2 regions of the Emticicia sp. GW821-FHT11C11 genome follow, and region 1 is predicted to be linked to the other one. Evidence: riboswitches for the same ligand, from Rfam matches in the RefSeq annotation. Region 1 holds a riboswitch; the other holds the start of a gene.
The links. A riboswitch is a leader RNA that binds a small molecule or an ion and turns the genes downstream of it on or off. The one in region 1 is predicted to bind thiamine pyrophosphate.
Positions count from the first base shown of each region.

Region 1 (15,050 bases):
AATATTCGGCCACTATGAGCCTCGCAAAAAAGGATCATTATATGGCGCTTTTAATCAAAGAATATCATGCTATTGAAAAAGGATTAGCACTCCCCGATTCCCGGACAGCGTTTGGAGAAAGGCGCATCAGCAGGTTTATAAAGATTCTTGAAACGTATCTGAATAAGTACGGTAATGATATTTTCACTCAAGTATCGACAGACACCCTGTACTCGTATCTGCGCTATAACAAAGAAAACTGGCAGGTAGACAATCCGCTGATAAAACACATTGAAAACTTTATTGAATCACACAAGCAGGACGATACGCTCACAGGTGGCATAAAAGAGCTCGCAAGGGAAGACGTTCTGTCGCATGCAACCATTGCGTTCGATGATTTCATGAGCTCCCGACATAGCGTCAGAGATTTCTCATCCGACCCTGTTGATATTCAGATTATTGAGGAGGCCATCAAAACAGCAATCCATGCGCCCTCGGTGTGTAACAGACAAGCCTGGAAAGTATATGTGGTCAATAATGATACGAAAGACCTGAAATCGAAATTTTTGTCTATTCAAAATGGAAATAAGGGATTCGGTAAAAACATTGATACCCTGCTTGTTGTAACAGGTAAACTAAGCCATTTTTGGCGATACGAACGCAACCAGGTGTACATCGATGGAGGAATGTTTGCCATGGCACTCCTGCTTAGTCTGCATGCAAAAGGGCTAGCAACCTGCTGTTTAAACAACAGTTTCACGGCAGACACCGAGAAGGCATTCAAGGAGGTTACCGTCATGGATGAAGACATCGTTCCGATCATGTATATTGCCGTTGGGCATTATAAAGAAACATTTAAGGTAGCGCATTCTTTCAGAAAACCTATCGACATGATAATGACCAGGCTTTAATTTACCGATACAGAATCGCTCATCAATGCCTCATTTATTCCGGTCGGTATAGCCGGATTAAAAAAGATTGAATAAATTCGGGCACAAAACTATGTAGCTTATGACAGTCGACCAGATATTGACCGAATTGAAAGCACTCTCGAACGAGAAGGTGCACAAGATGAACAAGAAAAACGGTGCCCCCGACAACCAGTTTGGTGTAAAAATGGGTGACATTAGAAAGATAGCCGACAGAATAAAAACGAATCATGCATTCGGACTCGAATTGTGGGCCACAGGCAATATTGAAGCCAGACTATTGGCAACTCTGGTAATGATACCTAAGAATTTATCGACCGACGAACTGGACAAACTGGCACGTTCGGAGAAGTTCCCGCAACTGGCCGACTGGCTTTATTCCTACGTCATCAAAGTACATCCGGATAAAGAAGAGCTCCGCCGGAAGTGGATGCAATCTGCCGAACCAACAGTAGCTCGCTACGGCTGGAGCCTTACTAGCGGACGAATTGCCAGAGAACCGGAAGGGTTCGACCTCAGCGCCCTGCTTGACAGATTAGAAACTGAAATGCCCACGGCTGATCCTTTTGTACAATGGACAATGAACTCGGCACTGGCGCAAATAGGCATCTGTCATCCACACCTCAGAACACGTGCCGTAGCGATAGGAGAAAAACTGGGCATCTACCGCGACTACCCCGTTTCCAAAGGTTGCACCTCCCCCTTCGCTCCTATATGGATAAACGAAATGGTAAAACGGCAGGGGTGAGAGATAGAGGGCTGTCCCGGCCGAGTCTCCCGCGTGCGCATGCCTTTGTCAGGCAAGAGGACTCGGCCGCAGGAGGTCTATCATTAACAGTTAAATCCTGAATTTATCAACAGGCGCATTCGACTCCTACATCTTTTTTGCCTTAACGGTCACCTTCGTGCCATCATAATCAACAAAGTAAAATTCAAAGATATTCCCCGTCACAAGTCCGAATTTTTGTTCTTCTTTCAATAGCTCTATTGAACTTCCGCTATTCACCAAAGTAAGTTCAATCTCACCTGTATCAGAAGTATTGGGGAATATAGCCGATGTTCTCAGGATACACGTGTTTGCGCTCTTCGGAATTAATTCGAATATGAAAGGGGTATCACCAAATGGAAACGGATATTCCTGCGAATCGATAATAACAACATACCCTTGATAAGTTCCCTTTATCCCGGCAGACAAATCAGGTTCAGGAGATTCATCACGACAACCAAAAAATACAAAAGCCAGCAGCAGCAATAAAATTTGTTTCATGTTATGGGATTTAATATTAGTAGCAACAAAAGTAGATAGATGGGTGATTAATTGCAAGATATTAATTAATAGGCTTCTCTATACCCAAGGGCTGAACATTCTTCATCGCACCTGAAATGGTGAAAAGGCGGAGGGTGGATAGATGGGTTAGATTAAAATTAAGTTATGTCCCGGCAGAGTCTCCCGGTGTGTGTCGGCCATAAGCCAAGTAAGGGGACTCTGCCGCAGGGGGCTATCCAACTACTGAATATTCAGATAACGAGTCAGTTTTACCTTTTCATTATCTTCATGCTAATTATAAAACTTTGCAGGTAATACCAAAACTTAGTCAATATGCAAATAAACACAGCTATCCAATAAAGTCGAACTAAAAGTTCGCCCCAAATCTACAATCTGCAACTGAAAATCGACATTTGCCATTCTGCAAAAAAGCCCTATCTTTGCCCCGGCTTTAGGGGTATTCTGAAAAGAATTGAGAGAGTCCCTTTGAACCTGATACGGTTGATACCGACGTAGGGAAAAGCGAATAATATATAGCTGCACACAGGCATATCTTATCCTCTTTTATCATCTTCTTTAGCCATTGTACTTTAATACCAAAAGCAATGGAAAACAATCTCTGGAAACACATCAGCGCAGTCCGCGCACAGTCGCCTCTGGTGCACAACATCACCAATTTTGTAGTAATGAACAACACTGCCAATGCCTTGCTGGCAGTGGGGGCATCGCCCATTATGGCGCATGCACATGCCGAGGTAGAAGACATGACCGCCATCTGTCAGTCGCTGGTTATCAACATCGGCACACTGGATGAATACTGGGTGCAGTCAATGCTGCTGGCAGCTGCACAGGCACAAAAACTGAACAAACCCTGGGTGCTAGACCCCGTAGGCGCCGGAGCAACCCCCTACCGCGACAGCACCCTGAGCCAATTACTGGCTTATAAGCCTACCATTATCCGGGGCAATGCCTCAGAGATACTCGCACTGGCCAAAGCCAATACCACGCCTACCAAAGGTGTAGACAGCACCGCCGAAAGCAACGAAGCCATTGATGCTGCCAGATTGATTGTAGACCAATACGATACCCTGGTGTGCATTTCGGGCAAGACCGATATCATAGTGGGTAAGGATATCCTCATTTATCTCAACAATGGTGATGCCCTGATGACCCGGGTTACCGGTTTGGGTTGTTCGGCTACGGCTGTCATTGGCGCGTTTATTGCGGTTATCGAAAACAAAATCGAAGCGGTAACTGCCGCAATGGCATTATTCAGCATCAGCGGAGAGTTAGCTGCCCGGCAATGCGCCGGTCCGGGAAGTTTGCAGGTACAATTATTGGATACGTTACATACCATAACAGAACAACAATTTTTGCAAACCTTGAAAATCGAATAACGCTCATGCATCCGCAATTTCCATATCAGTTATATCTCGTTATTTCAGAAGCCGCCTGTCTGGGACGCGACTTCCTCAAAGTAGCTGAGCTGGCCATTGCCGGAGGAGTAGATATTATTCAGTTGAGAGAAAAAATGCTCGATACTCCCACATTCATCGAAAAAGCGCGACAACTCAAAGAAGTCACCGATCGATATGGCGTACCACTTATTATCAACGACAACATAGCAGTAGCCAATGCCATTGAAGCTTTCGGTGTGCACGTAGGGCGGAGTGATACTCCGCCGACAGAGATACGCAGCAGATGGGGGAATCGTCTGCAGATCGGGTATTCTATTGAGCACCTGAGCCAACTGAATACCTTTGAAGTAGACACAGCCGGGCATCTGGGCATCAGCCCCATATTCTCTACCCCTACCAAAACCGATACTATAACCGAATGGGGGCTGGAGGGTATACAGCAGATCAGAGGCCTGACTAACAAACCGCTGATTGCCATTGGTAACATGAACATCACCAACGCTTCGGCAGTAATGCATGCCGGAGCCGACTGTATTGCTGTGGTATCGGCCATTTGTGGAGCCGAAAACCCCGAAAAAGCAGCCTACGAACTACGTAATGAAATACTTAAATGAATAAAAAATATACCTATCCGTCAGTACTGACAATCGCAGGATTCGACGGAAGCGGAGGGGCAGGCATACAGGCCGATATAAAAACTTTCTCGGCTCTGGGTTGCTTTGCTACCTCAGTGCTTACGGCATTGCCTGTACAAAACACACAAGGGGTGCGCAGCATCTACCCTATCCCCTATCAGGCAGTAGCTGAACAGATCGAAACCATTCTGGACGACATCTTCCCACGAGCCATTAAAATCGGTATGGTACATACTGCCGAACTCGTAGCTACCATAGTGGCCGCATTGCAGAAATATCCGTCCGTACCACTCGTTTTCGACCCTGTAATGGTGGCCACAAGCGGCCACAAACTGATAGAAGACACCACAATACAGACCATCATAGAGCAATTGTTTCCGATAGCCTCGGTTATTACACCTAATATGGACGAGGCGGCTATTCTGGCCGGAATGCCCATCAGCACTTTAGACGACATGTACGAAGCCGGAGAAAAAATTCTGCAACTGGGCTGCCAATCGGTGCTGCTCAAAGGCGGACATCTCAATTCACCTGTCATCACGTCTTTGTATTTCGACGGCCGTGGACATATACATCCGTTTGAATTCGAGAAATTCCCAACCAACAATACGCACGGTTCGGGTTGTACGTTGTCGTCGGCCATTGCCGCTTATATTGCGCAAGGCAAAGATCTGTTTGAAGCCGTGTTGCTGGCACAAACCTACGTGCATCAGGCCATCAGGCATGGTGCCGACGTAGCCATTGGCCATGGTAATGGCCCCCTCAATCACTTTTTTAACCCTCAGAAACTAATCAAAAATGAAATGGTCTGAACAAGCCTGGCAGCAAATAGAACCTATCTACGAATCTGTTTTACAGATGTCATTTATTCAGGAATTGATAGCCGGTACACTTCCTCTTGAAAAATTTCAGTTTTACCTCTTGCAAGACTCCATCTATCTCGAACACTTCGGTCGCGCGCTGGCTATTGTCGGGGCAAGAGCCAACACTATTCCAGACATGCTGGCGTTCTTCCGCTATGCCGAAACCACCATTATTGTAGAAAACGCGCTGCACGAGTCATACTTTAAAGACTTTGGCATTGTTGACAAAGACAGCATCCAGCCTGCCTGCCATCATTATGCACATTTTCTGAAAAGCACCGCAGCGCTCGAAGCCGTAGAGGTGGGCATGGCTGCCGTATTACCCTGTTTCTGGATTTACAAGGCCGTTGGCGACTATATTTATCAGCATCAGCAAGGTGGCAATAATCCGTATCAGAAATGGATTGACACCTATGCCGGAGAAGAATTCGGCATAGCCGTAAAGGCTGCCATTGCTATATGCGACAGCAACGCTGCCAACACCACAACAGACATACAGGCTAAAATGACAGAGGCTTTCATTACCTCGTCGCGACTGGAATATGATTTCTGGGAAGCGGCGTACATTAACCGCAGGTGGAGGTAATCTTATCAGTGCCATGCCCGCGACATAAGTGCCGGGCGTGGCATAATTATCTGTCTAATTCGGAATAATGTTGACCACTAATCTGGCCGGTTCGGCTTTAGAATCTTCGTAGCTGGTTTGCCAGGTCGGGTTCTGCCCGAGCCCCTGAATCGTAGTATTGTTTCTGATTATATCATCAGTATCAAATACATAATAGGCAATATCGCTTAGCATTCCTGCTATTTCACCGGGTTCATAGTTACTGAATCTGCACTCGAAGTCAGCAATCCCAAATGCATGCAGGCCGAGTGTATCCATCAGCATTTCGCCATTGCCCAAACTGAACAGGCGTACGCTCATGGCGCCATGAAGAAAAGCGGGGTGTTCGTTATCACAGGCTTTCAGGAAATCGTGCGGTTCTATCAGTTTCTCACTGTTTCTGAAATAAACAGCGGTCGGCTCTGTCGCCTTTATTACCGCACAGACAAACTTCTGAAAAAAATCTAACCTTTGCTGATGCGGCAGGCTTCTCGACATTAAGTCTATCAGGTTGATTTCGTACTGGCAGCTTTCCATCACGGTTTTGGCCTCACTCCAATGCCACGACTGCTGAAAAGCCTTTGTGAACCTGTTCAGATCAATGGCACTGTCTATCTCAAGAATCGCTCCTTGGGCAGGCACCGAACCTTCAGTGAAGTGAATCATGTAATCAGGAAAAAAAAAAGCTAATGACGATTCATTATCTGCTGAATCAACATTTTCAAATCTTGTTTCTAACACAGCAAGAATTTTCTCTTTATCCATTTCCGGCTTGTTTTCATAAAACAGGCTCACAGATTGTAAAGCCGGTTCATTAGGAACAATTTCATCGGGTGCTTGCTGGGAAGGAATTTCAATTGATTTCTTTTTAAAGATGTCAAAAAACCCCATGTTCAGAGCAATTGTTTATGGTTAGGTTAAATAATTAAAACTCCTGTCGGCATGTATTGTACATCAGACTCACTTCTCTACTACCCCACCCTTCATTACGGTCAGATGCTCTCTTGCCAGCTCACGTATAGAATCAAACCGTCGGTAAACCCACGATGATTTCGATTTCAGGCCGTTATTCTGCGCCATAGCATAAGACTTAAGACTTAGCTCGCTCAGCGCACTGATATTCTTAACAATAGCTGATAATTTTACATCAATAATAGCACCTACTATGCAATTAACAGCAGGCAGATTCTTAGCCAGTTGTTGCTCCATTATCATAAAAAGCTCGGCATCATTATGCGGCCTGTAAAATATGTGCAGCAAGGCAGTTATAATCTTTTCGGCTGACTCAGACTGCAGATATTCCTTAACCGAGCTCTGCTTCAATAATAAAGGCATAGGCCCGAAAGCAAGTGAGCTTTCTTTCAGATTGGCTGGTTTTACCAGGCTGTCTAAACCACTTTGGCACGAATACCTGATCGCTTCCTTTTCATGATTAAGACCTGCAATAAGCACCGGAAGCACCTTCAGAAGTGTAAACTCCGTCAGGTTTCCAAGCAATTTCTGAAGACACATATAGGCCACTGTCTCCATTTGCGGATCCTTGATGTAAGTCAGAAATAAATCAAGGGTCTTCTCACTGTTTTCTCCAAGTAAGGCTACATTCAATAAGGCATGCTCTTTTTCCTTTGCCGAGCCTGTGCGCAAAATATGGTTTAGCTCAGTATCAAAAGTTTTTCCTTTCGGAGCTACGGGCGCTAAATAATTATTCATATAAAATATGCCTGAACTTTTAATTCAATTGTAAATATCTGTTATACAGCAGCCCTGTTGCCATTGCAACCAAAAACTCTTCCTAAATGCACATTTGCCTTTTAAATCATCAACACTGGCAGAGTCTTATCTATCATCTATTGACAGCGTTAGTCTCCGACTGGTGTGACTCACAGTGTGTAAATTGAATGGGGTAAATGAAGTGTCGGTTAATACTTTTTTGTTAAATCTAATATCAGCAGTTTATATCTGGCTCAGCTGCAGATAAATAAACCCATTGACCCTCCGCTTTTTTGGCAATTCCGCTATTATATACTTTTCTGCTCCGATTCTGTTTATACTATTATTCTGCAGAAACCGTTTCATACTATTTGTAATTGCTAAAATGCCATCAGCTAATTGGGCAATGCACCTTTATACTACACTAACGTACAATATTTACTTAACGTATAATAGCTAAAGTTGTTTATTTTTCTTTCACGAATCTGTTAATTCCATGAAAGGCTCGTATTATTCAATAGCAGAAATTTAACAATTTTAATCAAACTTTTTGACTTCTCACCTATTTTTCGTAAAAACTTAACGCAATATCTTCATTTTTTTTTAATCTCAAAATTAAATCTTTAAAAAATGGAGTTTTATCTTTATTTATATTTATTATATCTTAACTAAAGACCGATTCGTCTTAACAAAATGCACTCATACTTCTCTGCCTTAGCCGGCACTAACAACTTTGTTATCAGGCGCTGCACTTTCAATTAGTACTTCCGCCGACGCTCAACAAATAAGGAGTAATTGTTTTACGGCAGGCACAGCCTCATTTTCAATAATAAGTAACTACCGGTTTCTGAACGGTGAGAGAATCCAGAAACGCCATGAAGTTATCTTTAAAAACTTCAAATTTCTCAATAAGGCAACTCACATCTTCTTTTATATATCCGTATCTGTCTTTCCTCCTTGCTTCTTGTTTTTCAATCAGGCTAAGGCTCTCTTTCAGGTGGCGTGTCCGATGGAAAAAGTATTGAAAATGGTTAAAGAAGATATTCATCTTCTCGTCGTGTTTGTGGGTAACCACCTGTTCGGTTTGCAGAGAAGCCAGCAAGCTCAGCAGGAAATCGTTGTCTTCGGCAAGTAGTTCCAGTTCTTTTTGCCAGAGTTTCTGTTCCGGAGATAAACTATAGTTGTTTGCTACTTTCATTGTTTAATGTTGTTTGATTCAGTCTATATGCATTCAAAGCTAGCCCTGTCACCGGAAAAAAAATATGAGCAAACGCCACTTTCGACGTGACAAAAATCATAAAAAGGCAGTACGAAACCTCATACTGCCTTTAAGCTACTACTCAACTACTATGATTACACGCAAAGCGCGTTAATTTCTATTACCTGTGCCATTAGGCTATGGTCACTAAAGGCAGTTTAGTTCTGAACATCAATTCTTCTGTATTCGAGAGCTTCCACCATCGTTCAAACCACCCATGATGTTTCGGAAACACCACCATCAGATCAGCTCTATTAGCCTGCGCATGGTTCAGAAACGCAGTCACAAAATTCTCACCTTCATGCACATCAATCACATGCGGGTGCTCTCTGAGCAATTCCCTCAGTTTTACCAGTACCTCTTTCACCTCCGCATCTTCCGGATTTTTCACTACCGAGAAAACAGTAATAACCGCTTTAAACGGTTTAAGGTTGTCAAGCACTTGTTGGAGTGCCACTGCGTCTACTTTTTCGCTTACATCCATAGCCAGATACACATTTTCAAACGGCTTGAATTTAGCCTTATGCGGCACCAGCATCAACGGCACCGGCGACTTCAACAGCATTTCACTTGCCACATTTCCAAACAGTTCCGAGCTCCGTGGCAATTGCCCGACGGTGCTCATAATCAGCATATCGGGTTCAAGTTGCGTGGCTGTTTCTATAATGGCATCTACCGCAAGCCCATCTTTATTGATGGCCTCAACAGATACATATCCACCGGCTTGTTTCTGCAGGCGTTTGGCCAGTCGTTTCAACTTGCCTTCATAGTAACTACGTATGGTTGTATCGTCAAAAACCATTGCCGGTACATCGGGCGTGTAAGTATACGACGGATGCGACGCATGCAGTATGTACAACTGCGCGTTGGTTTGCGCCGCCAATTGTGCGGCATATCGGCAAGCATTAGAAGCTGATCTGGAAAAGTCGGTAGTGCAAAGTATTTTTTTCATAGTAACACGGTTGTTTAACACTACAAAGTTGCAGGATATTCTCCGGCTGGCCCCTGACCCACAACAGCGTTGGGTATGATTCAAATCAGTTTTTGGCCTGCGCTTGCGCAACGTCATTCCCAACTCTGATTTCGCTCATAATTTTTCATTTGCTCGCGCTGTTGCTTTGCATCATAATCAGTTCAGAACAATATCAGATAAACAAGACAACCAATGAATACAGCAATTCAGAAACTTTTCGACTTAACAGATAAAACAGCTATTGTAACAGGTGGTGCAATGGGTATTGGCAAAGGCATAGCCGCACGATTGGCGCAGGCGGGTGCCTCGGTAATGATTGTAGACATTATAAGTGAGCAGGAAGCCGCCGGAACACTGGCCGAAATCGGACTGAACGGAGGTAAAGTTGCCTACCATCAGGCCGACTTAAGCAACACCGCTTCGCTCACGGCGGTGATAGAACACACCCTCGGTGCATTTGGCGATGTCGATATCCTGGTTAACAATGCAGGTATTTTCAAATACATGCCCATTACCGACCTGACCGAAGACATGTGGGACAAAACCCTTAACCTGAATCTGAAAACGGTGGCGTTTCTGTCAAAAGCCTTTGTGAATACCCTCATTGAGAAAAAACATGGCGGCAAAATCATCAATATCTCGTCTGTCGACAGCCTGAAACCTACCGGGAATCTGTCGCCGTATGATTCATCCAAAGGTGGAGTCAGAATGCTCACCCGGGCTTTTGCCAAAGAAGCTGGCAAATATGGCATTACCGTAAACGACATCGCTCCGGGAGGCATTAACACACCGGGCATACAAAAAATGGCCGGCGACAACATTCCTAAAGAACAATTGGAAGCCATGCAGGCACAAACAGCCCAGTTTATTCAGTCATTGCCTTTGCAGCGCATAGGCGAACCTGAAGACATCGGCAATGCGGCCTTGTTTCTGGCCAGTCGAGCATCAGACTATATCACAGGTAGTACCATAGTAGTAGATGGCGGTCTATTGCTGGTGTAAGTGCTTATCTGTAAATATTTTTCCGGCCTCTTCGTTTCCCAATAGCGAAGAGGCCTGAACTGTAAACTGGCGTTATCAAATAAACATTTTTATCCTGATAAATCCGAAAGTGCGGGCATTCTAAAAAAAAACAGAACGAAACTATCAATTAAATTCATTTTATTTTTATTTCGCAGATATTTTCTAATTCACAGACTCCTTAAATGACACAATAAGGAATTTAAAAACTGATGTTGATGCAATACAAACTAAACGAAAAAAGAATTTTATTAACACCCTTGGGTGACGAGGGCGTTCTTCTTGATCTGGAAACCAACGATTACATCTCTCTTAATGAAACTATCTACAGAATCCTGAAAGGCATTGAAGATGGCCTTGAACTACCGGAAATCATAGAAAATCTTTGCGAAGAATATGACATTACGGAAGAAGAATGCAAACCCGAAGTAGAAGAGGCCGTAAGTGAATTGCTGCAGAAAAGCTATATTGTTGAATAACCAGAACCGGTAATCTTAAATTTTCAGCTGAACAAACATACTCTCAATCCTATTAATTATGAATGATAGTCTGGCAGCTGATTATTGTGTAAAAATTCTAAAACAACAAGTACGAAATAAAAAAAATTAGCATTGCACCTCTTTAAAAATAATTGTTAATATCAAACTGCTAAACTGATGAAAGTAACTGCGAAGAAAAAAAAATGGGTAAAACCACAAATGGAAAAAATTGTATTAAAAGGCGGGTATTGGGTAGACCCTAATGAAGATTCAAACTATAGCCCAAGCGGCGTAGACTTGCCTTAAACGCAAAGTGTTGTTAATTGCAAGTTTCAGACTAAAACTCTTCTAAAGCACGATAAAATCCGGCTGTGACCAGCCGGATTTTTTTTATTTCCCTTATCAATTCCAATTACTCAATTTTAATAAATTCTTAAGCACAACAGCCCTATACATTAATAAAATCGTACTATATTTGAAGATTATATAAAACATTACCATTAAACCACTTAACTATATGAAAGCATCCACTACAAAAAGAAAATGGGTATCTCCACGAATGGAAAAAATTGTATTGAAAAACGGCTACCTGTATAGTACTGAAGAAGATTCAATGTTTGGTCCGGACGGCGCATCATGGTAAATACTAAAAGGGTTTAATCTGTCTGATTATCTCACTTTGTTTGTCATGCTATTGCGGGCGTATTCCGGCTTTTTTACCGTTTATATGTCTTAAAAACTAATCACTATATATGAAAGTAACCGCGAAGAAAAGAAAGTGGGTAAAACCCCAAATGAAAAAGATTGTATTAAAGAGTGGATTGGACTCTACAGAAACGAAAAATCTGTACTTTGATCCATTCTCTGTCAATTTAGGCTAGTAAAAGTGAGTCAATTACGACAAATAATATTAATCAGGCCCGGCTGTAAATCAGTCGGGCTATTTTTTACATCTCTTCTCACGATAAGGTCATTCAGGCAAGCGGTTCGGGCACAGTTTGTTGTTGTGTATATTTATTGATGTAATAATCCATTGAATAATACAAAATACGCCTTGCGAGCAAATCCAGATCTTCCTCTGTTTTTACTTCACTAGCCGGAATCAACATATCAAGTGCATCCGTAACCCGGTAACCCGAAAAGTCTTTTATCCGCCTCTTCTTCCAGTATTCGGCAAAGGCGAGTGTCATGGCTCCGCTGAACTTAGGTTGTATACGTACCTGCTCCGGCAATATGCCCTTACACATATTTCTGAAAACTGCACGTGAGTAAGGACGGGGCTCAAACATACCTGCAGGCAGACTATACACAAACGTTATCAGCCTGATATCCGCCAGCGGATACACCGTTTCAACACCATGCATCTGTGCATAGGCACCCTCTGACTCCGTACGCAGGCAGGTATGTGGCCTGCCTATCAGGTTTTTGATAGATTCTTTGAACGAGGGATAAAATTTAAAGCTGTCGTCGTTCAATAAACCATGCCATGCTGAGTTTTTTTTCAGCAGATTTCGCCGTGCCTGAATTTTATCATAGCTACGCATATAAGACCCTCTCATTTTCGAGCGGTAATAACCTCCAATGGTTCTAAGGCCTTTCAGACGGTTTTTAGCCAGATAGCTACCAATGGCTCTCCAGTCGCGATTGGCCAGATACTCAAAGAAATATTGTGCACCGCCGATAGAGACGCACTCGTCGCCCGGAAACCCGCTCATCATCACGCCTACCTTATCTGCCGCTCCGGCTTTAAAGATAACATCCTGCCAGAGGCAGTCAGAGTTGGCATGGCCACCCATCACGAGGTCGGAGTATTCCAGTTCTTCAAATACATCTTTAAAATGGAAGTCTTCAATTTTGCGGTGGTTGGTAGGCAACAGCCCTGCATAATCCATTACCGCCTGCTGGGTACCCTGCTCGTCAATACCCCGTTCGGAATACGGCCGGGTTTTATCCGACAACACAAACGAATAAGTAAACAGGCGTTCCTTCGGGATATTCCTTGCGAGTAAAACCGCAATGGCCGACGAGTCGAGCCCTCCGCTCAACTGGCAACCTACGTTTTTATCAGTTCGGGCACGACAGACAATCGCCTGAGTAAAAAGTCGCCCGAGTTCGGCATAAATGGCTTCGGTGCTTGCAAAGGCCGAAATATCTACTGCCTGCAGTTCCCAGTATCTTTCTACCTTACCAAGCCCCCGTTCTGCATCGGCCATTACATAATGGGCGGGTTTCAGCCGTACTATATTGTCAAAAAATGTTTCTTCAACTTCCGGATTATAGTTTTTTAGCTCAATGGCTATGTAGCGTTGGTTAAGCACCGGTTTTATTACCGCTTTAATTGCCTGCATGGATGTTGAAAACAACAGCTTTTCGTTGTCCTGATAATAAAACAGCGGTTTGATACCCAGATGATCTTTGGCCATAAACAGGGTTCGCTGCTGTGTATCCCAGACTACAAAAGAGAAGTCGCCCAACAGATGTTTTACGCAATCTTTGCCGTAAACGGTAAAGGCAGCCAGCAGATACTCGTGGTCGGCTTGTGAATCGCTCAGTTTGAGTTTTTCTGCCAGTTCTACACGATTATCGAGCCTCACGGTAGCCACCAGTACAAACCGCTCATTCCGGCATAAATGGGGATAATTCGATGCCTCAGGTGTAGTAAACAGCAGTTCATTGGCTAAAATAGCGTCGGCAGATTCGAAAAAAACATGGGCGTCAGACTTGAAGAAATCCATACTTTGGTGCATCTTTGTATAGACACTTTTTGTATCTAATGCGGACGACAGCCGGACGCAGCCCCAATAATGACTCATATATTAAACATTGCAGTTGAAAATTAAAAGAGGCTCAATTTATACGAAGAATCTGAAGATTGAAAGGAAACTGCTGTAATAAAAATACGAATGGAATACCGATATCAGATTTACGGAATTACTGTTGTTTCAACCATTGAATTACCTGACCTCGCCCCGGCAAAAGATGAAATTGATACCGACAAACCCATACGGGTAAGCATCGGTAAAATGCCGCAACAACTGAAAGGGAACGTAATTATTCAAAGACCCACTCTCGATCTGACAGACGAAGAGGTAATCATAAAAGTAACGGATGTGGCTCATTATTATGTATCAGGCGGAGAGCATATCATAATAGAGCCTATAAGTAAGAATAGAGAAGAGGTGCTCGTCTACGCCTATAATTATGCCATGGCGGCAGTATTGCTCCAACGTGATATTATTCTGCTGCATGTATCCGGTGTATTTACCGAAACGGGAAAAGTACTGCTTTTCGGAGCGCCATCAGGAACCGGCAAATCTACTACAGCACTTATGCTGGGCCAGAAAGGCTACCGCATCTTTACCGACGATACCGCCCTACTCACCATTGAAGACAATAAATGCTACGCCAGGGCATCTTACCCACAAACAAGGCTGTGGCAGCAAGTGGTAGAAGTACAGGATATATATGATGAGAAAGACAAGAAACCATTCAAAACAGGAATGGATAAATACGCTTTTACCTTTGCTGATGATTTCGTTGACGAAAAAGTGGAGGTAGCAGGCATTGTATTTCTGGAAAAAAACGGAAACGACATCGACATTCAGCAATTGGGGCACATTGCCATCGTACAGGAACTCGATGAAAATATTTATGGCAGAAGATGGGTGCATGAAATGAACAAAAACCGCCAGTTGTTTCTGTTCAGCATGCAGATAGCCAATACTGTACCCTGCTGGAAAGCCACCAGACCGCTTGAGGCCGATAGTTTCCATCCTTTTGCCGAAGCAATTATTGAAAACATCATTTACAGCGAATCTGAAGTGTAGTTTTATCATAAAAACGGAACCTGTACCGCATAAATGTGAGACCTGATGAAAGGGTAAACACTGAGCCATAACTGGTTGTATACAAGAA
Region 1 is NZ_JBXARV010000003.1:647,349-662,398, reverse strand. It holds gene AC1RRY_RS17930 (nitroreductase family protein) at 1-890, shown strand, start outside; gene AC1RRY_RS17925 (DNA alkylation repair protein) at 991-1,656, shown strand; gene AC1RRY_RS17920 (hypothetical protein) at 1,783-2,175, opposite strand; TPP riboswitch at 2,619-2,711, shown strand; gene thiM (hydroxyethylthiazole kinase) at 2,781-3,572, shown strand; gene thiE (thiamine phosphate synthase) at 3,578-4,207, shown strand; gene thiD (bifunctional hydroxymethylpyrimidine kinase/phosphomethylpyrimidine kinase) at 4,204-5,040, shown strand; gene tenA (thiaminase II) at 5,027-5,677, shown strand; gene AC1RRY_RS17895 (DUF4261 domain-containing protein) at 5,732-6,586, opposite strand; gene AC1RRY_RS17890 (hypothetical protein) at 6,656-7,405, opposite strand; gene AC1RRY_RS17885 (hypothetical protein) at 8,229-8,603, opposite strand; gene AC1RRY_RS17880 (universal stress protein) at 8,797-9,615, opposite strand; gene AC1RRY_RS17875 (SDR family NAD(P)-dependent oxidoreductase) at 9,829-10,638, shown strand; gene AC1RRY_RS17870 (PqqD family protein) at 10,875-11,135, shown strand; gene AC1RRY_RS17865 (hypothetical protein) at 11,313-11,441, shown strand; gene AC1RRY_RS17860 (hypothetical protein) at 11,653-11,778, shown strand; gene AC1RRY_RS17855 (asparagine synthetase B family protein) at 12,110-13,948, opposite strand; gene AC1RRY_RS17850 (phosphoenolpyruvate carboxykinase (ATP)) at 14,039-14,962, shown strand.

Region 2 (15,050 bases), on a different contig from region 1:
TTCGCCAGACAGATTTCTCCGCTCTCTCGGGCTTACCAGCTCCAAGATTCTGCCCAACCAGTGTTGAGGCTGCGTTAGACATACCCCACGACGGCAATATGGTAAAGACAATGATACGGATGGCAATGGTATAGCCGGCCACTACGTCGCTGCCAAAGCTTGACAGAATACGTGTCAGGAATATCCAGCTGGCTGACTGAATCAGGAATTGCCCGGTTCCACCCGCTGAAATGTTAATTAAACTCTTGATTACCTCAGTATTAGGTTTAAACTGGTCTTTGGTAATCTGCATGTTGCCGTTTCCTTTAAAAATAGCATATAACTGATAAATCACACCTATTGTACGGCCTATTGTGGTAGCAATGGCTGCGCCCTCCACTCCGAAACCCAATACGGGAATCAGCAGGAAGTCCATACCGATATTAATGAAATTGGCCAGAATGATTGATTTCATAGCCGTAGAGGCATCGCCGGCCCCACGTAAAGCACCACTCAGGGTATATAACAAAATAATAGACGGACTACTGGCAAAAATAATCCGGGTGAAACCCGAGCCCTTTTCAATCAGGTGCGCATCGCCACCCATTAAACGTAAGATATCTTCTGCAAATACAAAGCCCAGAATACCCACTAATATACCAAAGGCGAGCGATATAATGATTACCTGTGCCATCGCCACACCTGCCTCTTTTTTGTTGCCTTCACCTACACGGCGCGCTACAATAGCCGTGGCCGCCGTACTTAGCCCGATGGCAACCGAGTAAATCAAAGTCAGCACCGATTCGGTAAGCCCTACTGTTGCCACACCTTCAATACCTACATAACGAGCCACAAAAAAAGCATCCACTATGGCAAAAAGTGACTCCCCGACCATTTCCAGTATCATAGGTACCGACAAGAGGAAAATAGCCTTGTTGACGTTTAGCTCTGTATAGTTTTGTTCCTCACCACGAATGGCCTGTATCAATAAATTGAAGAATTTCCGCATGAATAAAAAATAGTTTATTACATACAAACTACAATGCACCGCCTACCCGGAGGTATAGAATAGGATAATGTAAAAGGATAAATGAATATAGTTTTACAAAAAGCTATCTGAATAACTTTTGTAAATTAAGAAACTGAAGAAGAAATGATGTTCGCTCTTAGCGAACCGAAGCGGTCAACGACATGGGCTTTTTGAATTTTGTGGCACAAAGATACGCTTTTGCCCTTTTGAGGCAAAATATTTAAAAAATAAAATTTTATGGAAGATTAAGCCCTTACTTCCTGAATAATTTGAAGGGCATTGGCCACAATGCTTGTAACTTGTGTGAAATCTTTACTGGCCAGCACATCTTTAGGCACCAGTTGTGAGCCGATTCCTACGGCAGTTGCTCCGGCACCAAACCATGTTTTCAGGCTTTCGGCAGTTGGAGAAACACCTCCGGTAACCATCACCTGTACATCGGGCATAGGTGCTTTGAGCGCTTTCACAAAAGCCGGTCCCAACACCTCTCCAGGGAATATCTTAATAAATTCTGCTCCAGCCTGGCGGGCATTGTAAATTTCGGTAACGGTCATTACACCCGGCATCCACGGAATACCCGCTTCCACACAAACCGCCCCTACTTCCGGATTCATGATAGGCGCTACAATAAAATTAGTGCCGATTTCAATGTATTTTCTTGCTGTGGCGGCATCATAGATGGTACCGATACCCAGAATCATCTCGGGAAATTCGGTTGCCGCGATACTGATCAGCTCTTTGAAGTTTTTGAATGAATTTTCGGTACGATTGGTAAATTCAAATACTCGCACACCGGCTTCATAACAAGCACCTAAAACACCCAGACAAATATCGAGGTCGTTGTGTGTAAATAAAGGTACCAGACCAGTGGCTTTTACCTGTGCTAAGGTTGTATTTTTATCGAATCGTGCCATATCTAATGCTCAAATTTTTTTAGTACTATATTATCTTTTCAATCGACCAGACTTATCGCCCCCCATTACTGCTTCCACTTCAGGCACAGTTACCAGATTCTGGTCGCCCTCAATGGTATGTTTCAATGCGCCTGCGGCTACCCCAAACTGCAGAGATCTCAGGTCGTCCTGCAAAACAAGCTGTCCATAAATAAATCCACCTAAAAACGCATCACCGGTACCTATTCTGTCTACAATGTGGGTAATTTCCTGATAGTCGGTTTCCAGCAGTTCTTCACCGTTCCACATTTTGGCGTTATATTGATTGTGAGAAGCACTTACCTGTACACGGTCAGTATCTATCACCTTTTTCACATTCGGATAATGCTGCATCAGTAATTTACACGACTCTACAAATTTACCTTTCTCGGCAGTTACTTTCAATGAGAAAATCTCTTCTATATTCTTACGGCTTGCCAATATTATGTCAGAATAAGAAGCCAGTTCAGGCAGAATATCCTGAGGAGTTTTGCCGTATTTCCATAAGTTGCTGCGGTAATAAATATCAGACGAAACTGTAATACCTAATTTTTTGGCAGTTTTAACGGCCTCCAGACAAGCTTTAGCTGCTCCTTCCGACAAGGCAGGAGTGATACCACACCAATGGAACCAATCGGCATCTTTCAGAATCTCTTCCCAGTTAAACCAGCTTGGGTCTAGATTGGCAAAGGCTGAATCCATACGGTCATATACAATCTGGCTTGCCCGCATTACGGCTCCGGTTTCAAGAAAGAATAGGCCTACGCGATCGCCCTCCAGTTTTACGTGAGTGGTATCAATACCTAAAAAACGTAAATAGGCCTTCGCTTTCTGTCCCATGAGATTATTTGGGAAGCAGGTTACGTGCGTGGCATCGAAACCGAATTTTACCAGAGATGCCCCCACATTCATTTCAGTGCCACCAAAAGTAGCATTGAAAGACTGAGCCTGCTCAATCTTTTGAAAATTGGGTGTTGACAGACGAAGGAGTATCTCGCCGAATGTGACTATTTTAGGCATTTGCGTAGGTGCTATATCTTGTATAAATCTTTAAATATATTCAATACCCAACAAAGGTACTGATTATTACTTGCCGAATGAAGAACGAATAATTCCTAATTCCAGGCCTCTTAATTCGGCCAGACCACGTAAACGTCCAATGGCTGTATAGCCTGGATTGGTTCGTTTACCAGCGTTCAGGTCGTCCAGCATTTTATGCCCGTGGTCGGGTCTGAAAGGTAATCTGATGTCTTTTCTGCCTTCGTTAATTCTTCTTTGTTGCTCGCTAAGTAGTGCTTTTACAACGCCATACATATCTACGTCACCGGCCAGGTGATCAGCTTCATGGAAATTCCCTTCGGCATCACGCTTTGTAGCTCTCAGGTGTATAAAGTTAACTCTGTTTCCTAATCTTTCAACCATACCTACCAGATCATTATCAGCTCTTACACCGTAGCTGCCTGTACAGAAACACAAGCCATTATTTTTACTCTCGGCTGCTGCTAACAACTGTTCAGCATCTGTTTCAGTACTTACCACACGAGGCAAACCCAGAATCGGATAAGGTGGGTCATCCGGGTGAATCGATAACAATACGCCATTTTCTTCAGCAACCGGCGTAATGGCCTGAATGAAGCTATACAGATTCTTACGGAGTTCTGCCTCTCCGACAAATTTGTAAGTATCAAGTGTATCGCGGAAAGCCTCGATAGTAAAGCTTTCTTCACTACCGGGCAAGCCGGCTATTATATTTCTGGTAAGACGATGAACGTCTGCTTCACTTGCTTTATCAAACCATTCTTTGGCTTTTTTCAGTTGGCTTTCAGAATAGGATTGCTCTGCGTTGGTTCTTTTGAGAATGTAAATCTCGAAAGCGCAGAATTCTGTCATATCGAATCTCAAGGCTGTAGAACCGTCGGGCATGGGATAGTCAAGGTCTGTACGGGTCCAATCAAGTATCGGCATGAAATTATAGCAAACCGTATCAATACCGCAAGCCGCGAGATTAGCCAGACTTTCTTTATAGTTTTCTATATACTGTTTGTAATTTCCAGAGGCTTTCTTGATGTCTTCATGCACGGGCACGCTTTCCACCACCGACCACGTGAGGCCTTGTTTTTCTATTTCGGTTTTACGGATTTCTATTTCAGATTTTGTCCAGACTTGTCCGTTCGGAATATGATGAAGAGCCGATACGATTCCCGTTGCTCCTGCCTGCTTCACATCTGACAAACTTACAGGGTCGTTTGGGCCGAACCAACGCCAGGTTTGCTCAAGAGCCATAAGATTAAAGGTTGAAATGGTAAGCTACAAAATTATGTTTTAGTAGCTGAGTCTTCAAATAATATTTTGATAAAAATAAGTACTTTTTTGACAGCAGAAAAGGCGATTCCACCTGGAAGCATTTTATTTAATTGAACTATGGAAATTTCAAATATAACTTTACCAAGAAAAATAAAAAATTTCAACTTTTTTTGAGATGCGATTTGGATATTTAAAAACAAACCTGCACCTTTGCAGTCCCAAATCACAACGGGGATATGGGAGTTTAGCTCAGCTGGTTCAGAGCATCTGCCTTACAAGCAGAGGGTCATAGGTTCGAATCCTATAACTCCCACACTGATAAAAGCCTCATAATCAATAGATTGTGAGGCTTTACTTTTTCATATCTACATTTTCTCTCCTCATATTTGCAATAAAATCGGCAATGAACGTACCACTTTCAATTGATAAACATTTTGTGGATCAATAATCATAAAACCTGTAGAAGTAAATAAAATTAAGCGTAGATTTTCGTAAGTCTAAAGAGGAAGAAAGAGAGATTTTTCACCCCTCTGAACCGGCTTCTGAATAATCAAGGCATTCGCATCTTTTTTATCAGAAAGCCACAAAAAAAAACTAGTCGATTCTAATCCAAATGCTACACAATCCATTGTCTGTTATTATGAGAACTATGACATTATAAACCGACCCTCTCCCCAACTGTAGGGTCAGGGTCGGTTTTAACTTACCTTGCTTTACAACCTCACCCTAACTGCCAGCAGGAAATTAGTGCCTGCCTGTGGATAGTAGAAATTCTCGGTAACTACCTGTTGCCCGTAAATGTAGCTGTAAGTATACCCGTTCGACTCATACAGATGATTAAGGGTATTATTGGCTAAAAGGCTAAAGGTTATCTCTTTCACAATCTTTGGATGCACGGTGTAATTGGCTCGCAGATCATTCACGAAAAAGCCATTCAGTTTCCGGTTCTCGTCCGATGTATTGTCCATATATTGCTTGCCTACATACTTAGGCAACCAGGTAAATTCCAGATTCTTTATTGGAGAATATGACAACTGCCCTCCTGCTATTACATTGGGTGAAAACGAGATATCTGTTTTGGCAAACTGATTTACTTTATCAGGGTCGCCGTCATAGTTCACAACGGTTTCAGTAAAGTTATTAATCTTGTTCTGACTAAAAGTAGCATTGGCATTGAGCCTCCATTGCGGAGCAAATTTCCAGTTGGCTACCAACTCTATGCCTGCTCTGTAACTTTTCGGAACATTCACACGGATTGCCTCCCCTACTCCGTTCACTTGCCCGGTCAGTACCAACTGATTCCGGTAGTTCATATAGTAAAAGTTGGCATCAAAACTCAGTTTTTGATTCGCCCAACGATATCCTGCTTCTAAATCTTCCAGATGCTCCGGTTTCGGTACTTTCACATTATCAATAAAATCCGTACGATTCGGCTCTTTATTACCCACTGCATAAGAAGCATAGACTGATGCTACGGTGCCTAACTGGTAATTAAGCCCCAGCTTAGGATTAACAAACTGAAACGAAGTATTCCGGGTAATATCCTGCAGTTTATCGGCTATGCCATTCATATCATAGTTAACTGTACGATATTGCACATCGGCAAATAAGTTAAACTTGTCGGTGAACTGATAGAATAGCTTACCGAAAATATTGAAGTCAGTTTTGATGGAACGGCTCTTGTACCAACGGTAATCGTTCGACGGTGTCTCAGCCATTTTTGTCCAGATTACCTCTCCGAAATGATACCCGTCATACTTGTTCCATGCGCCACCGATATTGGCCGACAGCTTTTTATTGCTCTGATAGTCGAATGAATAGGTAACACCATAGAAATGATTGTCAAGCCATTTTCTTCGCACCAAATCAGTATTTGTGATGGTATCTCCACCCAGCACCAGATTCGGCAGATTATAGACCGAAAGCTCATCCATTGCTCTGAACTGCTCATAGTACCCTTTTCCACGGGTATAATGTAGAGTCGGGTTAAAAGTCCACTTCTCGTTCAGTTTAAAAGAAGAAATCAGCTGATAATTATCCTGCTGGTAGTTATCCACTTGGTTAGGATAAGTATACGGGTTGTAAGTACGATTCGTCTTTAAGTAGTACTCCGGCACTCCTTCCCAGGCTTGATAGGTCACTTCTTTCCCTGAGAAAATATTCAGTCTTACAAAATTGCTTTTATTGTAGTAGCCTGTCGAAAAATAGAACGATTTCAGGTCTGAACTGGCTCTGTCGATGTATCCGTCTGATGATAATTTTGATAAACGGGCATCTACTACAAAATGATTGTTCAGCAAACCTGTGCTTGCCAGCACATTGGCTTTCACGGTATTGAATGAGCCATACGACAGATTGGTTTCTCCAAAAGCCTCACGCTCATAGCCCAAAGTACTGATATTCAGACTGGCTCCGAAAGCCCCGGCGCCATTGGTGGAAGTTCCAACCCCTCTTTGCACCTGAATACTCTGCACGCTGGAAGCAAAATCGGGCATATTTACCCAGAATGTACCCTGCGACTCAGAGTCATTATAGGGTATTCCATTAAGTGTAACATTGATACGGGTAGGATCGGACCCACGGATACGGATACCGGTATAGCCGACACCGGCTCCGGCGTCTGAACTGACCACTACTGACGGCAGCTGATTGAGCAGAAAAGGCAGGTCTTGCCCCAGATTCTGTTTTTTGATGTCGCGCTGATACACGTTCGTAAAAGCCATCCCGGTTTTTTCATTGGCACGGGTCGACTTCACCACTACCTCATTCAGTGCATTGATTCTGGTAGAATCCTGAGCAATGGCAGAAAAAGCAAAAATCTGAAACAGTAAAACGACCGATACGGTCAATCGGAAGAATTTTGATTGATTTAAATAGGTACTTAAAACACTTTTTGTTAATTTTTTCATTGTATCACGAAAATTTTAACAAGGCAAAGGAGTAAAATCTTGTGAGCCCTATCAGGCTCATTTGGTTAAACAAAATTTTAAATGAAAGCAAATAGCTCTGCAGGTGCGCATCCTACAGTACTATTCTCTGTCCCTTCGGCAGAATTACCTGCATCAGGTTCAATGGGTATAATCTCAGCCCGTTATATTAAGGCACCCCTTTTGAGATAAGTTGTGCAAAGAAAACGTTTTTTTTAGAAAACTTGTTTATATTAGTGATAGAAATTTATGACCTGAACACTACTTCATAAAGCTAAACCAAAGTAAATTCGGTAGTGTGGTATAGATTTTGTGCTATTTAATAAAACAAGAGAAGAGATTATGACTCAATTTATGGTGGAATTTGATTTGCCGGTGCCTTTCCCTGAAGGTTTCATTGCCAAAATTCCTTATCAACGAATTGCTGTAAATCAATTGTTAGAAGAAGGAAAACTGCATTCATACGCGTTGTCGTCTGACAGAAGCAGATTATGGTGTATTATAAACGCTCAGGACGAGCTGGAAGTAATGGATATTATTGCCGAATTTCCTTTGATAGATTATATGACTCCCACCATTACCGAATTAATGTTTAATAATTCGATAGTGATGAAGGTCCCTACATTTTCATTGAACTGATTTTTATGTGGTCTGAGTTTCAGACCACAAATTATTCCTGCCTAATCAATCTTATGCCTAATTTTCTGATTACCAATAATTTAGAACTTCCGGATAATTATTCCATCGTTGAACTGGACGGTCTTAAAACGCAGACACTGCGCGGCTTCTACGAAGAAATAGCCGATGCGCTGGCGTTTCCGGAAGAATTCGGTTTTACATTAGACGAGCTCGACGAACTGTTAAGCGACCTGTCGTGGCTGGAAGACGAGAAAATAGTATTATACATATCTCCGTCTGAGCATTTTATTGAAAAAGAACGAAACCCGGAAAAAATTGGCACGCTGTTCAATTTACTGGATGCTATCTGTGAAGATTGGCGTTGGGAAGACGGAGATAACGATTTGCCTAAAAAAGAACTTATTTTTGCGTTTTCTGACAGTGCACGAATCAAGGAGCTTTTGACTAAACAAGAGATTATCTACCGAACTGAATGAATTTCTTCTTAAGAAAATGGCAGGCAGGCGATGAGCAATCCTTGGCCGAAAATGCCAATAATTATCGCATCTGGAAGAACCTGAAAGACATTTTCCCTCACCCCTATACCATTACAGACGCTTATGAATGGGTGAAAATTGCAGGAGATTCTCCCGAGAATTTTGCCATACAAGTTGGCAACAAAGCTGTCGGAGGCATTGGTATTATGCTGAAAGACGATATCTACCGCCAAAATGCAGAAATAGGCTACTGGTTGGGTGAGCCGTATTGGGGTCATGGCATTATCTCAACAGCTATTGCCGAGATAACCGACTACACCTTTGCCAACTACAATATTCACCGGATCTATGCCGGAGTATTTGAATATAACCTTGCCTCTATGAAAGCACTTCAAAAGGCAGGTTATGAAAAAGAGGGTATATTGAAAAAATCTCTGTACAAAGAAGGACAATTGTACGACGAACATATTTTTGCCCGGTATCGCTCTTAAAAGCTATACGCTTTCAATTTTAATATGCTTGGTTTCAAGGTATTCAAAAACAGCATTTCTTGATAACTCTACCCCATAACCCGAATCTTTCCAGCCTGCATAGGGTGCATAATTGGTATTTACTGCTCCATTGTTGATACATACCGTTCCAGCCTCCAGAGCATCACTCAGGTGCATACTTGTTTTAAAATCTTTTGTAAAAGCATAAGCCACCAGCCCGTAGCTGGTATCATTGGCCTTGGTGATAGCTTCATCAAGTGTTTCAAAGGTTTCAACCCCTACTAAACAACCAAATGTTTCTTCCTGCATTACTTTCATGTTAGCATTGCAGTTATCTAGTATGGTAGGCAGAAAATAAAATCCCTTTTCATATGGCGCACCTTCCGGCGCCCTTCCTCCTGTAACCAATGAAGCGCCCTTACCGATAGCATCTTCAATATGTTGTTTTGAGGTCATAACGCCGTCGGCTGTAGTCATTGGCCCTAAATCCACTGCGCCATCGCTTACGCCGTCACCAATGGTTAGTTTTTCTGCGTTCCTCTTTAATTCTGCCACGAGTTCCTGATGTTTTGTGGCATGCACATATACTCTGTTGACGCTACTGCACGACTGCCCCATATTTCTGAATCCCTTATAGGCTATTACTGCCGCTGCATTCTTTATATCGGCATCTTCGCAAACAATAGCCGGGCATTGCCCGCCCAGTTCCAATGATATTTTTTTCAGATAAGGCGCTACGGTTTGCATCAGTTTCCTGCCGGTTTCTGTTGAGCCCGTCATAGCTACTTTCTTCACCAATGGGTGCTTTGCAAGCGCGTCACCCACTACCGCACCTTGTCCGGTTACCACACTGATAACCTTAGCCGGAATGCCTCCTTCTACCAGCGCCTGACAAAACGCCATTGGCGATAACGGTGTAACTGTGGTAGGTTTAACCACTACAGAACAACCGACAGCCAAAGCAGGCCCCAGTTTCCAGGATAATAAAGAAACGGGGTAGTTCCAGGGTGTAATGAGTGCACAAACCCCCACTGGATAATATTTTACCATCGAGAAAACCCCTTGTTTTTCAGTCTGGTTTACATATCCCTCTACCCGCACACCCTCTGAGGCAAAATAATCGAGTGTATCGCAGGAGCCTGTAATTTCAGATTTCGACTGGTTGAAGGGCTTACCTTGTTCCAGCGCCATCAGCATACCTATCCGGTCAGCCTGTGTGCGTACGTAAGCCGTAGCTTTTTTAATGATACTCTCCCGCTGATAGGCCGTCAGCTTTGCCCATTCTTTAAATCCCGTCTGAACTGTTTCAACAGCTTTATTTATATCATTGGGTGTAGCACGCGCAATGGTAGCAACAGGCTCTCTGTCAGCAGGAGAATAGATGGTAATAGTTGACCCATCTTCTGCCGGAACAGATTCCCCATCAATAAAAAGCCCCCATTCAAGCCCTTTTACACTATTTATCAATGCTGTATTCATAAAATGTCTCTACAAATTAGGTTTGATACTCACTTTTAAAGCCTCGCCCGACTCCATCAACGTGAATGCTTCCGTAATTCTGTCCAATGGCAATAGGTGTGTTACAATCTTATCTGCCGGGAAATTCTTTTTCTGAACCAAAGCCGTAGCAGCCTGAAAATCACTCATTTTTTCGGAATAAGACCCGCTGATACGCAATTCTTTATAATGCAGATGATTGGTATTGAGCGTAGCAAAAGGATTGCTTTTTGGTAACCCACCAAAGTATTCTACCCGGCCCGCTTTTCCTGCTATTTCAAGGGCATCGGCCTGTGCCTGTGCCACGCTTACGGCAACAATCACTACGTCGTAGCCCAGTCCATCGGTCAGTTCAAGCGCTCTTTCCAAATGGCTGCCCTCTTTATCGGCTTTTATCACATGGTCGATATCAAAGGTAGTGGCTTTTTCCAACCGGGTTTGCATTACATCATACATATCTACCTGCTGTGCCCCCTGATAACGTGAAACCAATGCATGCATTACCCCGATTGGCCCGGCACCTATTATAGCCACTTTATCTTTCAGGCCCACTTCCAGCCGGCCACGCCCATGTGCATTAATCACACAACCTAAAGGCTCGGCAAGGCTCAGATGCTCCGCAGGCAGTTCTTCACTTACTTTAAATAATTGCTTACGACGCACCGCTTTGGCAGGTACTTTCATATAAGGGGCAAAAGCACCATCGAGGTGATAGGACATGGTTGTACGGCTCTGGCAAAGATTCTCTCTTCCGGCTTTGCAGTATCGGCATTCCCCGCACGACAAAACAATGTACATCAGCACCCTGTCGCCTACTTTTATATCGGTATCCGTATTTCTTGATTCCACCACCCTGCCGCAGAACTCATGTCCTAAAATACGCGGTGGTGTTATTTTCTTATCTCCATGCCGGTAAGTACGCAAATCTGTTCCGCATACATTGCAGGTTTCAATTTCAAGCAGTATTTCGCCCTCATCAAGAGTCGGCACAGCTACTTCTTCTATTGCTATTGCTTCTTTACCACGATAAACCGCTGCTTTCACTTTTATATACTTAAAAATTGAAGAATCATTTTTTTATCTAACTTGTCTAGACAAGTTGAGTGCAACAAAGTTAGTTTTCAAATCAGGTACAGACAAGATTTTGACCAATAAAATTTCAGAATACTGCCTTTCAATCATATCGTATTTTCAAAAATTACTTCCAAAAATAAGCTTACTCCGACAAAAATCTTATTTTTGATAAAAGTATTGTCTTTTTTCAATTAGTTTTGAAGAATATACCATAACAAACTCATAAAAACCTAAATATCTAAACACTCATGAGTAATTCGCTATTTCGCAGGAAAGATGTCAATAAGGCCGTTCAGGAATCAGAATCAGGTGATGAAAGCCACTCTTTAGCGAGAATTCTTGGTGTAAGAGACCTAACCGTATTGGGAATTGCCGCCATTGTTGGCGCGGGTATATTCAGTACCATCGGGCTGGCCAGTTTCAACGGTGGCCCTGCCGTATCACTCCTATTTGTATTTGTTGCTATTGCTTGTGTTTTCACGGCACTCAGCTATGCACAGTTTGCATCAATGGTACCCGTGAGTGGTAGCGCTTATACTTATGCTTATGTATCATTTGGTGAAGTGCTGGCCTGGATAATCGGCTGGGCGCTTATTCTTGAATATGCGGTATCTAACATGGTGGTGGCTATTTCATGGTCAAGCTATTTTGTATCCATGCTTGCAGGGTTCGGCATTCAGTTTCCCATGTGGCTGGCTATTGATTATACATCTGCCAAAGAAGCCTATGAGGCCGTACAGGCCGGAGGCCTTAATATAAGCGAAGGCCAAAAACTATTCGCCAGTGCGTTTCAGAATGCTCCGGATCTGGGATTCATCAAAATTATATTCAATCTGCCTGCCGGGCTTATTACCGTACTGATTACTTCACTTTGCTATATTGGTATTAAGGAATCGCGCAATGCCAGTAACATATTGGTTGCCCTAAAAATGGGGGTTATTTTATTAGTAATTCTGGCTGGTGCGTTTTACATAAAACCTGAAAACTGGTCACCTTTTGCACCTAACGGTGTTGAGGGGGTACTCAGCGGGGTTGCTTCTGTTTTCTTTGCTTTCATTGGATTTGACTCCATCTCTACTACTGCCGAAGAAGCCAAAAATCCACAGCGAGATTTACCCAGAGCCATGTTGTTGTGTCTGCTTATCTGTACAGTTTTATATATACTCATTACAACCGTGCTGACCGGAATGGTGAATTACACGGAATTAAACGTAGCTGACCCGCTCGCTTACGTGTTTTCAAAAGTAGGTTTCGATTTTGTGGCAGGAATTATTTCAGTAAGTGCCGTAATTGCCATTACCAGTGCTTTACTTGCTTATCAAATCGGTCAGCCACGTATCTGGATGGCCATGAGCCGTGATGGTTTACTGGGTAAAAAATTCGGTGAGATTCACCCTAAATTCAAAACGCCGGGTTTTTCTACTATTATCACCGGTATTTTAGTGGCCGTGCCATCTCTTTTCTTCAAAATGAGCTTCTTTGTAGACCTCACCAGTGTGGGCACTTTCTTTGCTTTTATTCTGGTTTGTGCCGGTGTTTTGTATCTGGATACCAAAGGACTCAGCAAAGATGCCAAATTCAGGATTCCTTATGTCAATGCCAAATATCTCACCGCACTGCTGATGCTGGTAGCCTTGTATCTGACCTATTCGGAGGGTGACGTGCTGAAGCATATGGAAGAAAGACCCCTCTTGTTTGTATTCTGGTTGGTCTGGATAACTATGGCGGTTTTAAGCTTCAAACATAATTTATCTCTGCTGCCTGTGCTGGGTATCTTAACGAACCTGTATCTGATGACAGAACTGGGCTGGTCTAACTGGCGTATGTTCATTATCTGGATGATTCTAGGGCTGGTAATTTACTTTGCTTACGGCTACCAGAACAGTAAACTGGCCAAGCAGTAAGCCATGAAAAAGATTGATAAACTTGCCTGGATACGGATCGAAAACCGTAAGATTTTAAGTACCAGAAGCCGGGGCAAGGATACTTTTTATTTTCCGGGTGGTAAAAGAGAAACCGGTGAAAATGACGAAGCGGCACTGTGGAGGGAAATAAAAGAAGAGTTAACAGTTGATTTACTGCCGGAATCTATCCAATTCTTCGGAAGATTTGAAGCACAGGCACACGGGCATGCGGAAGGAATACAGGTAATGATGACCTGTTATGAGGCTGACTATATAGGTTCATTACAACCTGATGCCGAAATTGAAGAAATAGCCTGGCTTACCTATGCAGATAAAGAGAAAAGCTCAGCCGTTGACAAACTCATATTTGACTACCTGAAAGAACACAATTTGGTTGATTAACCATCATTCTATCTATAAACCTTAACAAAACACAATTGGCAAATTTTAAGAAAGAAATCCGCTTATACGATGCTGTGATGCTCGTATCGGGGTCTATGATTGGCTCCGGAATTTTCATTGTAAGTGCCGATGTGGCACGCCAGGTTGGTTCTTCAGGCTGGTTACTGGCCTCATGGCTGCTGGCAGGTGTACTCACTATGGTTGGCGCTTTGTGCTACGGCGAGCTAACGGCCATGTTCCCTCACGCAGGTGGGCAATATGTATTTTTGCAAAAAGCTTATGGTAAACTAACGGGGTTTCTTTACGGGTGGTCGTTTTTTGCCGTTATACAGACCGGTACCATTGCCGCAGTAGCAGTTGCTTTTGCCAAGTACTCAGGTGTGTTGTTTCCTGATTTCATCAGTGATAAACATGAAATTTTTGCCTTGGGCGATACTTCATTTAAATTAACTTCCCAACGTTTACTGGCCATTGTAAGCATCATTATTCTAACTTATGCCAATACCAGAGGGGTGAAAGAAGGTAAGATTATTCAGAATGTATTCAGTACTACCAAGTTGGGGGCCATAGCCCTGCTGATTATTCTGGGTTTTATTCTGGGTGCTAATGCCGACGTGATTTCGTTGAACTTCTCCAATATATTTGATGCCACAAGCTCTGCGAAGGTAGGTGATGAGTGGGTTACCACTGCCATTGGCGGTTTTGCCATTATTCTGGCGATAGGTGTAACCCAGGTAGGTACTTTATTTTCGAGCGATGCCTGGAACGGCCTTACCTTTGCCGGCGATGAAGTGGTAGAACCTAAGAAAACGATTCCGAGAGGGTTGGCCATCGGTACTATGGTGGTAACGGTACTCTATCTGCTTATGAATGTAGCCTATTTGTGTATTCTACCGCTTAAAGGAGACCCTAACGGTACCGATGTTTTCAGCAGAGGTATACAGTTTGCCAGTGAAGATCGTGTAGCTGCAGCTGCAGCTAATCTAATAGGCGGACAAGGTTTTTCTATTGTAGTGGCCTTGTTGATTATGGTTTCTACTTTCGGGTGTAATAACGGGCTTATCCTTTCGGGTGCGCGGGTATATTATACCATGGCCAAAGATGGTTTGTTCTTCAAAAATTTCGGTAAATTATCTGACAGAGGAGTACCTCAGAATGCCCTTTGGTGGCAGTGTTTCTGGGCAAGCTTCTTATGCCTGACCGGTAAATACGGTGACCTGCTTGATTACCTGATGGGTGTGGTTATTTTATTTTATGCCTTTACTATCTATGGCATATTTATTCTGCGTCGTAAAATGCCGGATGCAGAGCGCCCTATCAAAGCGCCCGGTTTCCCGATAATTCCTATGTTGTATGTAATTATCGCTTCGGTTATTGTTCTGATATTGATCAAAG
Region 2 is NZ_JBXARV010000002.1:774,504-789,553, forward strand. It holds gene AC1RRY_RS13225 (MATE family efflux transporter) at 1-988, opposite strand, end outside; gene AC1RRY_RS13230 (bifunctional 4-hydroxy-2-oxoglutarate aldolase/2-dehydro-3-deoxy-phosphogluconate aldolase) at 1,255-1,923, opposite strand; gene AC1RRY_RS13235 (PfkB family carbohydrate kinase) at 1,954-2,961, opposite strand; gene uxuA (mannonate dehydratase) at 3,028-4,224, opposite strand; gene AC1RRY_RS13245 (hypothetical protein) at 4,257-4,472, opposite strand; tRNA gene AC1RRY_RS13250 (tRNA-Val) at 4,484-4,558, shown strand; gene AC1RRY_RS13255 (TonB-dependent receptor) at 4,959-7,154, opposite strand; TPP riboswitch at 7,267-7,364, opposite strand; gene AC1RRY_RS13260 (muconolactone Delta-isomerase family protein) at 7,515-7,811, shown strand; gene AC1RRY_RS13265 (barstar family protein) at 7,865-8,287, shown strand; gene AC1RRY_RS13270 (GNAT family N-acetyltransferase) at 8,284-8,778, shown strand; gene AC1RRY_RS13275 (aldehyde dehydrogenase family protein) at 8,782-10,257, opposite strand; gene AC1RRY_RS13280 (alcohol dehydrogenase catalytic domain-containing protein) at 10,267-11,319, opposite strand; gene AC1RRY_RS13285 (amino acid permease) at 11,598-13,253, shown strand; gene AC1RRY_RS13290 (NUDIX hydrolase) at 13,257-13,655, shown strand; gene AC1RRY_RS13295 (APC family permease) at 13,691-15,050, shown strand, end outside.
Region 2: linked by a shared signal. The riboswitch ahead of AC1RRY_RS13255 (TonB-dependent receptor) and the one ahead of thiM (hydroxyethylthiazole kinase) in region 1 are both predicted to bind thiamine pyrophosphate.